2 regions of the Brasilonema angustatum genome follow, and region 2 is predicted to be linked to the other one. Evidence: predicted binding sites of a transcription regulator. Region 2 holds the regulator's gene; the other holds the start of a gene.
What was found. The regulator NtcA, encoded in region 2, controls nitrogen genes in cyanobacteria. The targets are predictions, from matches to a motif close to TNTGTANNNNNNNNTACANA.
Positions count from the first base shown of each region.

Region 1: gifA (glutamine synthetase inactivation factor IF7A) is a predicted target of NtcA. The motif match lies at 3,851-3,870, and genes of this name have one in related genera.

Region 1 is NZ_JCACKO010000092.1:7,487-12,505, reverse strand. Features, by position in the region: gene recO (DNA repair protein RecO) at 1-133, opposite strand, end outside; gene deoC (deoxyribose-phosphate aldolase) at 200-880, opposite strand; gene AC5JM2_RS16230 (YcjF family protein) at 1,325-2,797, opposite strand; gene gifA (glutamine synthetase inactivation factor IF7A) at 3,577-3,777, opposite strand; gene AC5JM2_RS16220 (ferritin-like domain-containing protein) at 4,869-5,019, shown strand, end outside.
Region 2 is NZ_JCACKO010000150.1:54,466-61,595, reverse strand. Features, by position in the region: gene AC5JM2_RS31920 (DUF3084 domain-containing protein) at 1-998, opposite strand, end outside; gene AC5JM2_RS31915 (hypothetical protein) at 1,085-1,282, shown strand; gene ntcA (global nitrogen regulator NtcA) at 1,491-2,162, opposite strand; gene fabI (enoyl-ACP reductase FabI) at 2,871-3,647, shown strand; gene hisB (imidazoleglycerol-phosphate dehydratase HisB) at 3,766-4,434, shown strand; gene AC5JM2_RS31895 (ABC transporter ATP-binding protein) at 4,575-5,567, shown strand; gene AC5JM2_RS31890 (SLBB domain-containing protein) at 6,479-7,130, shown strand, end outside.

The DNA of each region.
Region 1 (5,019 bases), on a different contig from region 2:
TGTGTTTTCGTGATCCTGGGGCGACTGCTCGAATCAGACCAAACTCTGGTGTCAAAATTGTCACTAGTCTATCTGATTCTCCGAGAGCCTGAGCTTTAAGATTAATTCCAGTTGCTTTATAAGTTTTACTCATTAGTCATTAGTCATTAGTTACTAGTCATGAGTCATGAGCTTGAGACAAAAGACAAAGAACAAATGACTACTCACTCAAGTCCCGTCTATGGCGTTGATGAAGCAAATCGATACTGCGAGAAGTACCTAATCTGGTTGCACCCGCCATAATCAAGTCTAAAGCTTGGTCGATGGTGCGAATACCTCCTGAGGCTTTAATTCCAACGCTGTCTTGTGTGATTTCTTTCAAAAGTCGTACGTCTTCTACTGTCGTAGCGCCATTCCAACCAGTACTCGTTTTGAGAAATGCTGCACCAGCATCCATACAGATTTCTGCTACTAGTCTTTTTTCCGCGTCCGTCAGCAGGTTAGTTTCTAAAATAACCTTGACTGTTTGCCCAGTTTCTTCACATATTTGGGCAATTTCCTGGTGTACGTTCTCAGTGTTGCCTGCTTTTAACCAGCCCAAATTTATCACCACATCTAACTCAGTGGCTCCATTTTCCACTGCTTCTTGAGCTTCATACAGCTTTGTTGCGGAAGTTGTTGCCCCGGTAGGAAAGCCAATCACTGTACAAACTTTCGGCTTTTTACCGTGCAAAAGTTCTGCGGCTTGCTTCACATGAGTCGGGTACACACAAACCGCCGCAAAATGAAATCTATCTGCTTCTTCACACCATTGTTCAACCTGCTTTGAGGTAGCGGTTGGTATCAGCAGAGCGTGATCTATAAATGGCGCAATGTCAATGTCTGTATAATCTGCTGCCATCGCCTTTTTTGCCAATGATTAATTATTAACCTTTATGGAAAAATTTCAAGCTATTTAGATAAATTAAATCATAATTTTTAAGTTTTTTATCTGAACTTTATCAGATCATGTAGTGTTATTCCTAACAATTATGAAGTTTAATTAAATTACTATAACTTTCTTCTATTTTTAGCGCTAATACAATAATCAGCACATCAGGGAAGACCAATATTGATATTTTCTCAGTATCTTTACTTGTAAATGGCATGAGTTTACATAGGAGTCCTATTTGATTTTTGCTCACGTAGGTACACCTTTATTCTTTCCCCTGTTCCCTGTTAAGCGTTCCCTGTTAAGCGTTCCCTATTTCCTTATACAGACAAAGCCCGCCTGAACAGCTTTAGGAAACTTGAGCTTGTGTAGGCGAACTTTGTTTGTGTGAGTGTGAATTCCACCTGACTAAGGCTAAGCGCTAATCTCAGATTTAACAAGTTGTAGTTGCTGTGGTTGTGGCGTCAAATGCTTCACGCCTTGCTTAACAAAACTTTGCAAAATAGCCATTTGCTGATTCTGCTGAAATACGCTTCGCAAAGTTTGCCGCAACTTGTCAAGATTTAACACTGTTCCAGAGTGAATCGCGACTTCCTGCTGTTGGAAATATTCAACTAAAGTTAAACCTGCGATGCGAGTTAAATAAGCAGCACTGACTCCCTGCACCAAGCCACCAGCAACAAAGGTGATAGCGTTAGTTTTGAGTACTGTACTTACTGCCTTGGAAGACAGTTCTACTAAACCCAGTTTCACCATCAAACTTCCCATTGTGCCAGCAACTGTTTGCGCTTGTTCTGAGGAAAATTTTTGCTGATAGATACCACCCAAATCCATAACCATTTGAGCGTTAATTGCGGCTGTTGCTAAGATATCAAGCGCTGGTACTGGGTTGGCAAATGCTGCTGCAGCAGCTATCCATTGGTATTGTTCAATTGATTTTACAGCGCGATCGCGTCTGATTTCATTCAGCAAGTTTTTCGCTTCAGCTTTGAGCAACAAAACTTTCCTCATTGTAGTTGCCCACACCAACTGTTCTGGTTGCTGTGTCAACATTTCACCCAACTGCTGCGTCAACTGTTGAATGTCTGGTGTTGGTAGTTCCAGGGATTCTTGCACACAACCATCTTCTTGATGCTTCCGTACTTTGATCAAACTGGGAGATGCCGCAGTCGCCACAACAATTGAGGACATCCGATGTTTCAGCGATTGCAACACGCTTACACGTTCATCTGGCAAATACTGATCTTGTTTATTAAAAACCAGAATCGTGTTTTGATTGATTGCTTTTAGCTGTTGTAAGCTTTGAAATTCCGAATCTGTTAAATCACCATTTGTCAGGAACAAGACAACATCAGATTTGTTTGCGTGTGTCAAAACATCTACATCTGAGTTTTCGCTTGCTTTGACAAACAAAGGTGGTGTTTCTTGGAATTCGACTAACGAAAAGCTTCCCGTCTCTACATTTTGACACCAGCTAGATTTTAAGACTTCAATCAAAGTCGTTTTACCTACCGATTTGCCACCAGTGACAACAGCAATCATTTCTTGTCTATCTAACTCAGCCGTAAGACGGGTAAGTTGTTCTCGCAATGTCCCTACGGTTAGAGGATTTTCTGTTTCCTGTGCGAGTTGGTTAACCACGGCTTGGGCTTTAGCAATGCTAGCTTCTACTGTCGTACGATCTACTGGTACACTGCTTAGCGATTGCGAACTATTTTGAGTGCGATTTGACTTTAATAACCACAAACCGCCGCCAACGGCTAACAAACTCAACAAACTAAATTCACCAATCTGCACCATCGAATGGTGCAAATTTTGTAACATCCACAGAGAAAAGGACAGTCCCAATCCTCCCACTAAAATCGGTCGCTGCAACTTCACAACTATGATTCTCCGCGTTATGCTGGCTTCTACTTCAGGATATCTCAAAACTGGGCTTGTCCGAAGTTTATAGCTTGATGCACAAAGTTTTCTTTACATAAGGTCGTTTTTAAGATTAACTCTGAAGAAACACAGGGGTGTAGGGGTGTAGAGGTGTAGGGGTGTAGGGGTGTTCTTTCATTCGTAGCGGTTGGTGTGCCGCCAGTGCCCCTGCTTTTAAGAAACACGCTTAACGCTTAACGCTTAACGCTTAATGGGACTTAAACATTTTTGAGTAAGAAACAAGCCTCAAACCCATGCAGAGTAAGCTAAATACACCAAATGCTCAAAAAAATGGCACAAACCCAGATATATCAACAAAATAGGCAAAACGATGTCAAAATCTTTGTGTATATAGATTTGAGGCTTTTTTCTGGGTGTTTTTTGTCTAAGTCCCGTCAACAGGAAACGCTTAACAGGGAAGAAGGGGGATTTAGTTTCTTAAGGCTGTTGCTAACGCTTAAGAGCGCACGAGTTTAAGGCTCACAAGAATCACGCTGTGGTTTTTCATCGAAAACCAGGTGTTTTTAGCCACTTTTCGTCACTGATAAAATTGAGCCTTGTATCTATCTACCACTGCGAGGAACATAGACGCAACATATAGCAACGGTGAACAATTTTCAAAAATCGTTCACCGTCAGTCACTATTGTTAGCCGTCAGGCGAAGGCAGGCATACTCGTAAGAGATAGTGATGGGTTCAGTGCACTGACGCTCTTACATCCCCTACACCCCTAGTTGTTAACACTTAGCTCATAGCTGCATTGCTGCGATCATAAGTTATGCGCACAGTAGGATCTATTTTTCCTTGAACAGGGTTCCAGTAGTGAGAGACTTCTCCAGGAAGACCTAATTCTTCGCCAGCACGCCCCAGCATCGATTGTTGACGATTCTTAATGAGTTGATAGTGACGCATCATCAAAGCACGGGCTTTTTCTTGAGTAGACATAATAAAGTTCTCCTTAATTGTTTGTGTAATGTCATCATTCAGTAACTTTATAGTTTTTATTCTAAAACACAATTCTGTAACAAAAACTACTAAATAGTAATTTGTAATAAAAATTAATAATTAGAGTAGGGAACTTAGGATTTCCACCCAGGAGCCAATGCGTTGCCAAGAGAAGTCGGTAGATGTAAAGCGGCTTCCCGTTATTTGTAAACACTTGGAGGACAGTTTAAAAGGAGAGTAGGGTCAATACTTTTCGTCCAAGCACTACTCATCTCCCTCACGGTTTGGAAAAAGGGGTAAGGGGGAAAGAACAAATTCTTACTTCTTAAGAAACACAGGGGTGTAGGAGTGTAAGGGTGTAGGGGTGTAGGGGAGCCACTGCCCTATGGCTAACGCCACGCCTTAAGGCTATCGGGGAGAACCTCCGGTTCCGCTGCGCTAACGCAGTCGCCTAGGTCGGGAGAGCCGTCATTCGCGCTGTCTCACCGTGCGCGGGTTAAGCGCGTTGAGGCATGTGGCGTGAGCCAGTACTTGATGAGGGTCTCACCGTAAGGCGTGGCGTTAGCCATAGGGCGTGAAAAAGGTATTTCTTTCATATTTTGCTGGTCTCGTTGCCGCTAGTCAGAGGCTCACATCTTACTGAAGAGTGATTTTGCCTCACGACATAGACTTTTCTTAGGATTTATGCTTTTTTGATGAAAATTATTAAAATTATAAAAATAAAAGTTACAAAAGCTTAAACAATTCTCATGTCTGACACCTTAACCAAACTAACTTATCAGACTTTTGAGGGAGATCCATAAAAATAAATTTCCAGCCGTCAAACTAGATCTCTCGTCGTAGTCGCGAAGTATGCCGGGGGAAGCTTCCCCCGGCATACTTCGCATAATGTTCAGACATACGGCTGGAGATTTATTTACGCTTAAGTGCCTCAGTAGAGCAAAAATTATTTTGGTCTAGCTCATAAACTGCTAAGCTCGCGAGCAAGTACTTTATTGCTCGAAAGCCTGCTTAATGTAAAGAAAAGCTACGGCGGTTACAGAAAAGTAATATAATATTAATATTACTTTACATAACTCTCATAAAAAGTTATGGCTGTTGCTTACCCACGCAAATTTCAAAACGCTATAGGTGCAAGGGACATCTTGACACAAGTTGTCCGCGATCGCGATATTCATCTGGTCACTCTCAACCGCTACCGCTATAGTGAGCAACGCAGTTGCAAAGACCTCACTGAAGTCA
Region 2 (7,130 bases):
GTAGCGTTTCGATTAGCCTCCTGTAAAAGTTGAACAATCAGCTGACGCCCTACAACAGGTTGTTCGACACGAACAACGCCTGTAGCAAGAACTTGACCGCGAACCAGTGCGAGTTTTCCTAAACGCAGGTCACGGTAAGATTGGTAATATTTTTCCAGTCTTGCTACTTCCTGCTCCAGATAGTCTTGTTGTGTTTCCAATTCTTTGAGGCGAGATTCCCGTTGAGCAATCACTTGCTCTCGCGCGGCAATTGCTGTGTTTCGCTTTTTAATGAGTTGATCCAGTTCAGCAATTTTTTGATCCCGTTGTTGAACAGCTTGCTGTCGATTGGCTAGTTCACGATCGCGTTTGTCAATGGCTGTTTTGGCTTGCGAAATCGCTTTTCTTGCTTCTTCATACAGTCGTTGGCGTTCTACCTTTCTTTTTTCAATTTCCACCAGCAGCTTTTTTTTCTCATTATCAACGCTTTGAAGTTCCGCTATGGCTTGTTTATAGCTGGCGACTGCTTGACTGAGTTGGTTTTGTGTGCCCTGAAGTTGAGCTTGAGTTTGAGTTTGTTGGCTAATAGTACGGTTGAGTTGAGTCTGAGTTGCTTGCTGTTTAGCGTTTGCATCACGTAAGGACTGATTCGTTTGCTGCAAGCGCTCTTGTTGAGCTTTTTGTTCTTTTCGAGCTTGTTCTAGCTCACCTTTAGTGTCTTCTAGCTGTTTTGCAGTTGTGTTGAGTTGTTCGCGCTTGCGCTTGAGGTCTTTTTGAATACTCTCTAGCTTGAACACTCCTGTGCGCAATCCATCGTCGGCAGCAAATAAAATTCCTAAGGTTGATGCTGAGACCAAAGTCCCTGTCAGAATAGTTACCAGTACTGCCGTCTTTTTTGGACGCAGGTTAAACAGGGAGAGGCGAGCCTTGCCAACTCGTGTGCCAATGCGATCGCCCACGGTGGCAATGACGCCTCCCAAAATTAAAATTGCTGCTATTAGGATGTACCCGGTGGTCATCTTCTCCTACCGACGAAATCCTTCCAGATACAGCCTACTACTTCCAGTCATTATCTGTGGGAAATTAGTGTAAGCCAAGCATTGACATGACGCAATCTTCACTACTCTTTATTCCTGATTTAAACAAAGTTCAACAAAAGCCAGGAACACTTGCTATTTCACTCACCTACAATATAGGGTTTAGTGTGCAAAGGCGCACCGAAAGTATGCGCGGGTTATCTTCAGGTGCGCTTACGCTTACCAAGCAACTGGCGGGAGCAATGCAGCGGCTTCACTTACCTTGAACTTGCTTTTTCAGCGTTTACAAGTCAGGAAACTATGCACGCTAGTTGCTTACAGAGGTTGATACACACCTGGTACTTCCTGAACAGAAGCCCTTGCAACAACGAGGGTATTGCCGACTTCAATTGTAGTAAGTGGCGTTTCTGAGTCATTTTTTCTGACTTTTTTTATCTAACTCAGAAATCACTGTTCATTGCTAGTGAACTTTGTTTAGGTAAATTGGCGACTTAAGGTAACAGGCTTATGAACAGTAATCTTTTTCTTGTGTATTGAAATCATCTTTTTCTCACGCAAGTCACCTAGTAATCTAGTGACAGTCACGCGAGTCGAACCAATTGCTTCAGCGATCGCTTGATGAGAGAGCTTGAGATCAATTGTGATTCCATCCGCACAAGGAACGCCAAAATCACGACAGAGAATTAACAAAAAACTTACCAATCTAGAACCCATATCTCTGTGAGCGAGTGTTTCTATCATCATCTCTGTCTGTAAGATCCGCGAAGACAATCCTCGCAGCATTAGCATTGACAGTTCTGGGTTTTCCTTAAGCGCTTGTTCCACCTGTTCAATTGGTGCTGAGAGCAATTCTACAGATGTGAAAGCAACCGCATGGTAAAACCTATCTGACTTGTTTCCTGTCAGCAAGGATAAGACGCCGAAAACACTATTTTCCCGCAGCAGTGCTACGGTTATTTCTTCTCCTGCTTCATACACTCTGGAGAGCTTAACGGCACCTTTTAATAGAAAATACACTCGTTCGGCGGGATCGCCGGGGAAAAAGATGGTTTTACTACGTTCAAACGTTTCCACAACCGGCGGAAACGCTCCGGTCGCCATCTGACGAAAAACACTTGCTAGGGCTTTATCTTGTGTCACGAGCATTTACCTTCCCCTACCCAATGCCGGAAAATTTAAAATCGATTTCCTAAGAATACACCTGAAAAATCAATAACACATTGTCAATGTTTTTGTACTTTCCTATACTTAACCTCACTCACTCATATGCCAATTCTAAACTATTTGTGAAATTTCCCATAACGTCACCTGTCATTTGTCCAGTGTTCAGTGTCCAAAGTCATAACAAATCACTAAGAAACGCAACTTGTTTTAACGAGGAGAATCACCAAGGGCGAGATCCTCAAGATGATTCTAACGAGCAGTCTGATAACTCCAATTCGATTGCTCTGTTTATATGTTCATCATGATACATAATTTTTGATGTTTAGATCTAGTCTTTTTTCAAAGTTAATTCTTAAATTTTTTAGTTATTTTAATTAAGAAAAAAAATAGACACACTCATTCTGTAGAAGGTGTAAAACTGTAGTTCGTATCTGGTTTCTGGTAGATAAGAAATAAATTCTATAGACTACCAAATACCTACTATCTACTACTTACTATTTACCATCCACTGTTTACTCCTAAATCAATTATCACTACTATGTTTTGAGCATATATTTAAGAATTGAACGATGATTTGGTGGTATCAAAAGGTAACTCCATAATCGTGTTGACAAATAGTACCCAAAACAAAGACAAATCGGTGTCAGATTCTAGTATGCTCAAGCAGGAGTGTTCACATTAAGAATTGATATGCTAGATCTCACCGGGAAAAAAGCCTTAGTAACGGGAATTGCAAACAATCGCTCAATCGCTTGGGGGATAGCCCAACAACTGAACGCAGCAGGAGCGAACTTAGGTATTACCTATTTGCCAGATGAGAAAGGCAAAATGGAGAAAAAAGTCGCAGAGTTGGTAGAACCCCTAAACCCCAGCTTGTTTCTTCCTTGTAATGTCCAAAACGACGAGGATCTTAAGTCTACCTTCAATGCGATTAGCGATAAGTGGGGATCTTTAGATATCCTGATCCATTGCCTTGCCTATGCCAATAAAGAAGACTTGAGTGGAGATTTTAGCCAAACCTCCCGTTCTGGCTTCAATTTGGCTTTAGAAATCAGTACTTACTCCCTGGTGCAACTCGCTGGATATGCAAAACCTTTGATGACTCAAGGAGGAAGTATCCTCACTCTCACCTATCTAGGAGGTGTGCGGGCAATTCCCAACTATAATGTGATGGGAGTTGCCAAAGCAGGGCTAGAAACGAGTGTGCGATACCTAGCTGCCGAAATGGGACCACAAAATATCAGAGTGAATGCCATCTCTGCTGGTCCAATTCGTACTCTAGCCTCTAGTGCCGTAGGAGGAATCTTAGATATGATTCATCATGTGGAGCAGGTGGCTCCTCTACGACGCACTGTTACTCAGCTAGAAGTGGGCAATGCGGCAACTTTCTTGTGCAGTGATCTGGCAAGTGGAATCACTGGGCAAGTCCTTTATGTGGATGCAGGATATGAAATCATGGGTATGTAACGTTAATATTGCTATTTGCTAACCAATAACTACTATTTGTGTATTTACCATTAGTTATTAGGTATTAGCAAATGGCTCTGACCCATTACTCCATAATTAAGCATAAGCCAGGTTCTGTATGCAAATAAGCGATTCCTCCAGCACAGACTCCATCCTACGCCAAATTCTCCCCTCACAGCACGAACAACCCCAAGGGGGCGCTCGTATTGCCGAAATTAGCCGTAGGACAAGCGAAACGGATGTGTATGTTAAAGTCAACTTGGATGGTACAGGAGTTTGCAATGCAGCAACTGGCATTCCCTTTTTGGATCATATGCTGCATCAAATTTCCTCCCACGGGCTAATTGACCTAGAAGTTAGGGCGACAGGAGATTTGCACATCGACGATCACCACAGCAACGAAGATGTTGGTATTACCTTGGGTCAAGCTATTAGCAAGGCACTTGGCGATAAAAAAGGTATTGTCCGCTTTGGTCATTTCGTTGCGCCTCTTGATGAAGCACTCATTCAAGTGGCGCTAGATTTTTCCGGACGTCCCCACATCAGCTATGGTTTGCAAATTCCTACCCAGCGAGTGGGAACTTATGACACCCAGTTAGTGCGCGAATTCTTCGTAGCTTTGGTAAACCATACCCAAATGACGCTACATATCCGTCAATTAGATGGTATAAATTCCCATCACATTATTGAAGCAACATTCAAGGCGTTTGCCAGAGCAACGCGCATGGCAGTAGAAATTGATCAGCGTCGTGCTGGTACAATCCCTAGTTCTAAGGGGATGTTGTGAACTAGCACAAGCACACAGAATCATTACCCCTCTCCCCCATCTCCCCCACTTGACATTGAGGGGAGATTGGTCTTAATGGTGTTATTATTATCAGTCAACTGGATAATTTGTCATTTTTTATCTGTTGTATTAAGCACAACATGATGTCTGTAGCAAACGCCCCTGAGTCTGAACTGAATACCACAAGTATTCCGCCAGCTATTCTAACTTCTGAATTGCAAAAAGTCTATCGCACAGGCTTTTTTTTGAACAAAAAAATCGTATCCCTCAAAAGCTGTTCTTTGAAAGTTTATAAGGGAGAGACTTTTGGGTTACTTGGACCAAATGGTGCTGGTAAAACAACCTTGTTGAAATTGTTGCTGGGAATAATTCGTCCAACCTCAGGACGAGGATTGCTTATGGGCAGACCATTGGGCGATCGCACCCTTAAGGAACGCATCGGCTACCTAAGCGAAAATCCCTCTTTTTCTCACTATCTCACAGGCTGGGAATTTTTGCAGGTCTGTGCTGGGGTTTTTAAAATTTCTACAAAGGTGCAACGTCAACGCATTCCTCAACTCCTGGAACTGGTAGGCTTATCCCAAGCTGACGCCCGCAAAAAGCTGCTTCGTCGCTACTCTAAAGGTATGCTACAACGTGTTGGTATAGCAAAAGCACTGATTAACGACCCAGAACTGTTGTTGTTTGATGAACCGATGTCCGGTCTTGATCCAGTGGAACGTCACCAAATGCGAGAAATTATTTTAGCGCTGAAAGCCGCAGGCAAGACAATTTTTCTCAACAGCCATGTTCTGAATGAAGTTGAACAAATTTGCGATCGCGTTGCTATCCTTGCTCAAGGAGAAGTAATTTCCTCTGGTTCTCTTGATGAACTATTAGGAACAAATCACCTGTATCATGTCAAAGGTTACGGGGGTAATTGGGAAGTTCTTAAAAAATGGGTTCCCAATTTAGAGTACCAACCTGATGGTTCTTGGCAAGGTAAAGTCCAAGGCGATGCTTATGATTTTCTTGCCAGTTTTCGTCTCATGGGAGGGCAACTCATTGGTATGAATTTGTCTCGTCCCTGTTTGGAAGATTTTTTTGTCGAACAGATCCAAAAACACAAGCAGTCTTATAGCAATCCGGTTTGATTTGGTGAGACGGTGCGAATGACGGCTTTCCTTCCGTAGGCATCTGGCGTATGCGCAAAGCGCACGCCCAGAGCCGGCACGAGGGAGAACGCCAGGTGCTCTACTTGGGGATACCCCAAGACCGCACTGGCTCCCCTCCCGCAGCGCTGGACTCACCGTAAGGCGTGGTGTTAGCCATAGGGTGAACTAACTCGTGGGAACAGGGAACGCTTAACAGGGAACAGGAAAAAAGGCTTTTTGAAGTGTACTTAGCTGAGCAAAATCTTTGGAGGAGTCCTAATATATTCTTTTCTACGTGTATTTGTATTTTTTATGTTATTTTTAATAGCTGTAAAAAATTCTAGCAATAAACTTAGTTGACAAAAAAAAGAGCAGTTTCTGAAGGAAGGAATAAAGTTTTTCCTTCATTTTTGTAACGAATTTATTATGACAACTACGGATTCAAACTCCTGAACTTTTGTTTTCTTATCGTCTTAAGTCACAGATTTTTTTTTATGATTAAAAAAAACAGATGCTCTAGACAAAAATATCCACTTCTTAAACCATTGTCTTTTCTTAGTAAACTTTTGATTGTACGTCTTTTTCTGCTTTTCTGACAGACTTTCTTTACTTAGAAATCCTACTTTTCTTATACGTAATATTTGTTAGCAAAGAATATTTTTGTTGACGATACTGTACGAAGACAATATTGTTCAGATAAAATGTCATAAAAACCACAATATTGAAGATGATTCATGATAAACTTTATAACTTTCAATAAACTTCACTAAAAATTCAAAATAAAAAACAATTCTGATTCGGAAAAACCAAAAATTTTCAGAAAATAAAAGTGTTAGGGAACTTGAAGAAAAGACAATAGTCAAGCTTAAAATATTTAGACAGTACTTTACTAATAGTAGTTTTAGGTAAATATGGAGAATACAAGGTTAAAGTTTATCAGCCAACCTTTTGGGGGTGTAGTACTGTTAACCGCTATTAATTTCGCTTTTCCGCTTATTAGCTTAGCTCAGAATCCAACCAAACAATCAACAACGCAGATAAATAATTATACACAAAAGCAGGGAGTATCTACAGCGACTCAAACAGTAAATACAAAAACTCCTAGACAAACCGTACCTACAGCGAGACAAACAGATACAAAATATACACAAAGACAACCAGATCCGGGAGTAAGACAAATAAATACAAATTATACGTTGGGAGGTGGCGATCGCGTCAGAGTCAGCGTATTTGAAGTTCCGGAATATTCAGGCGAGTACCAAGTTCCTCCGGGTGGAGGGCTGAACCTACCTTTAGTTGGTAATGTCTCCGTTTTAGGACTGACAACAGAACAAGCAGCGGACTTAATTACTCAGAAATACTCTCGCTATCTCAAACGACCGATCATAACAATTAATCTTTTATCACCCCGTCCCATTAATATTTTCGTTGCCGGAGAGGTGACACGTGCAGGAGCTTACACTCTCAGTTTACAAGGAGGCGGAGGGAATGATCCTGGTGTGCAATTCCCAACTGTACTATCAGCACTGACGACAGCTCAAGGGATCACACAGTCAGCGGATG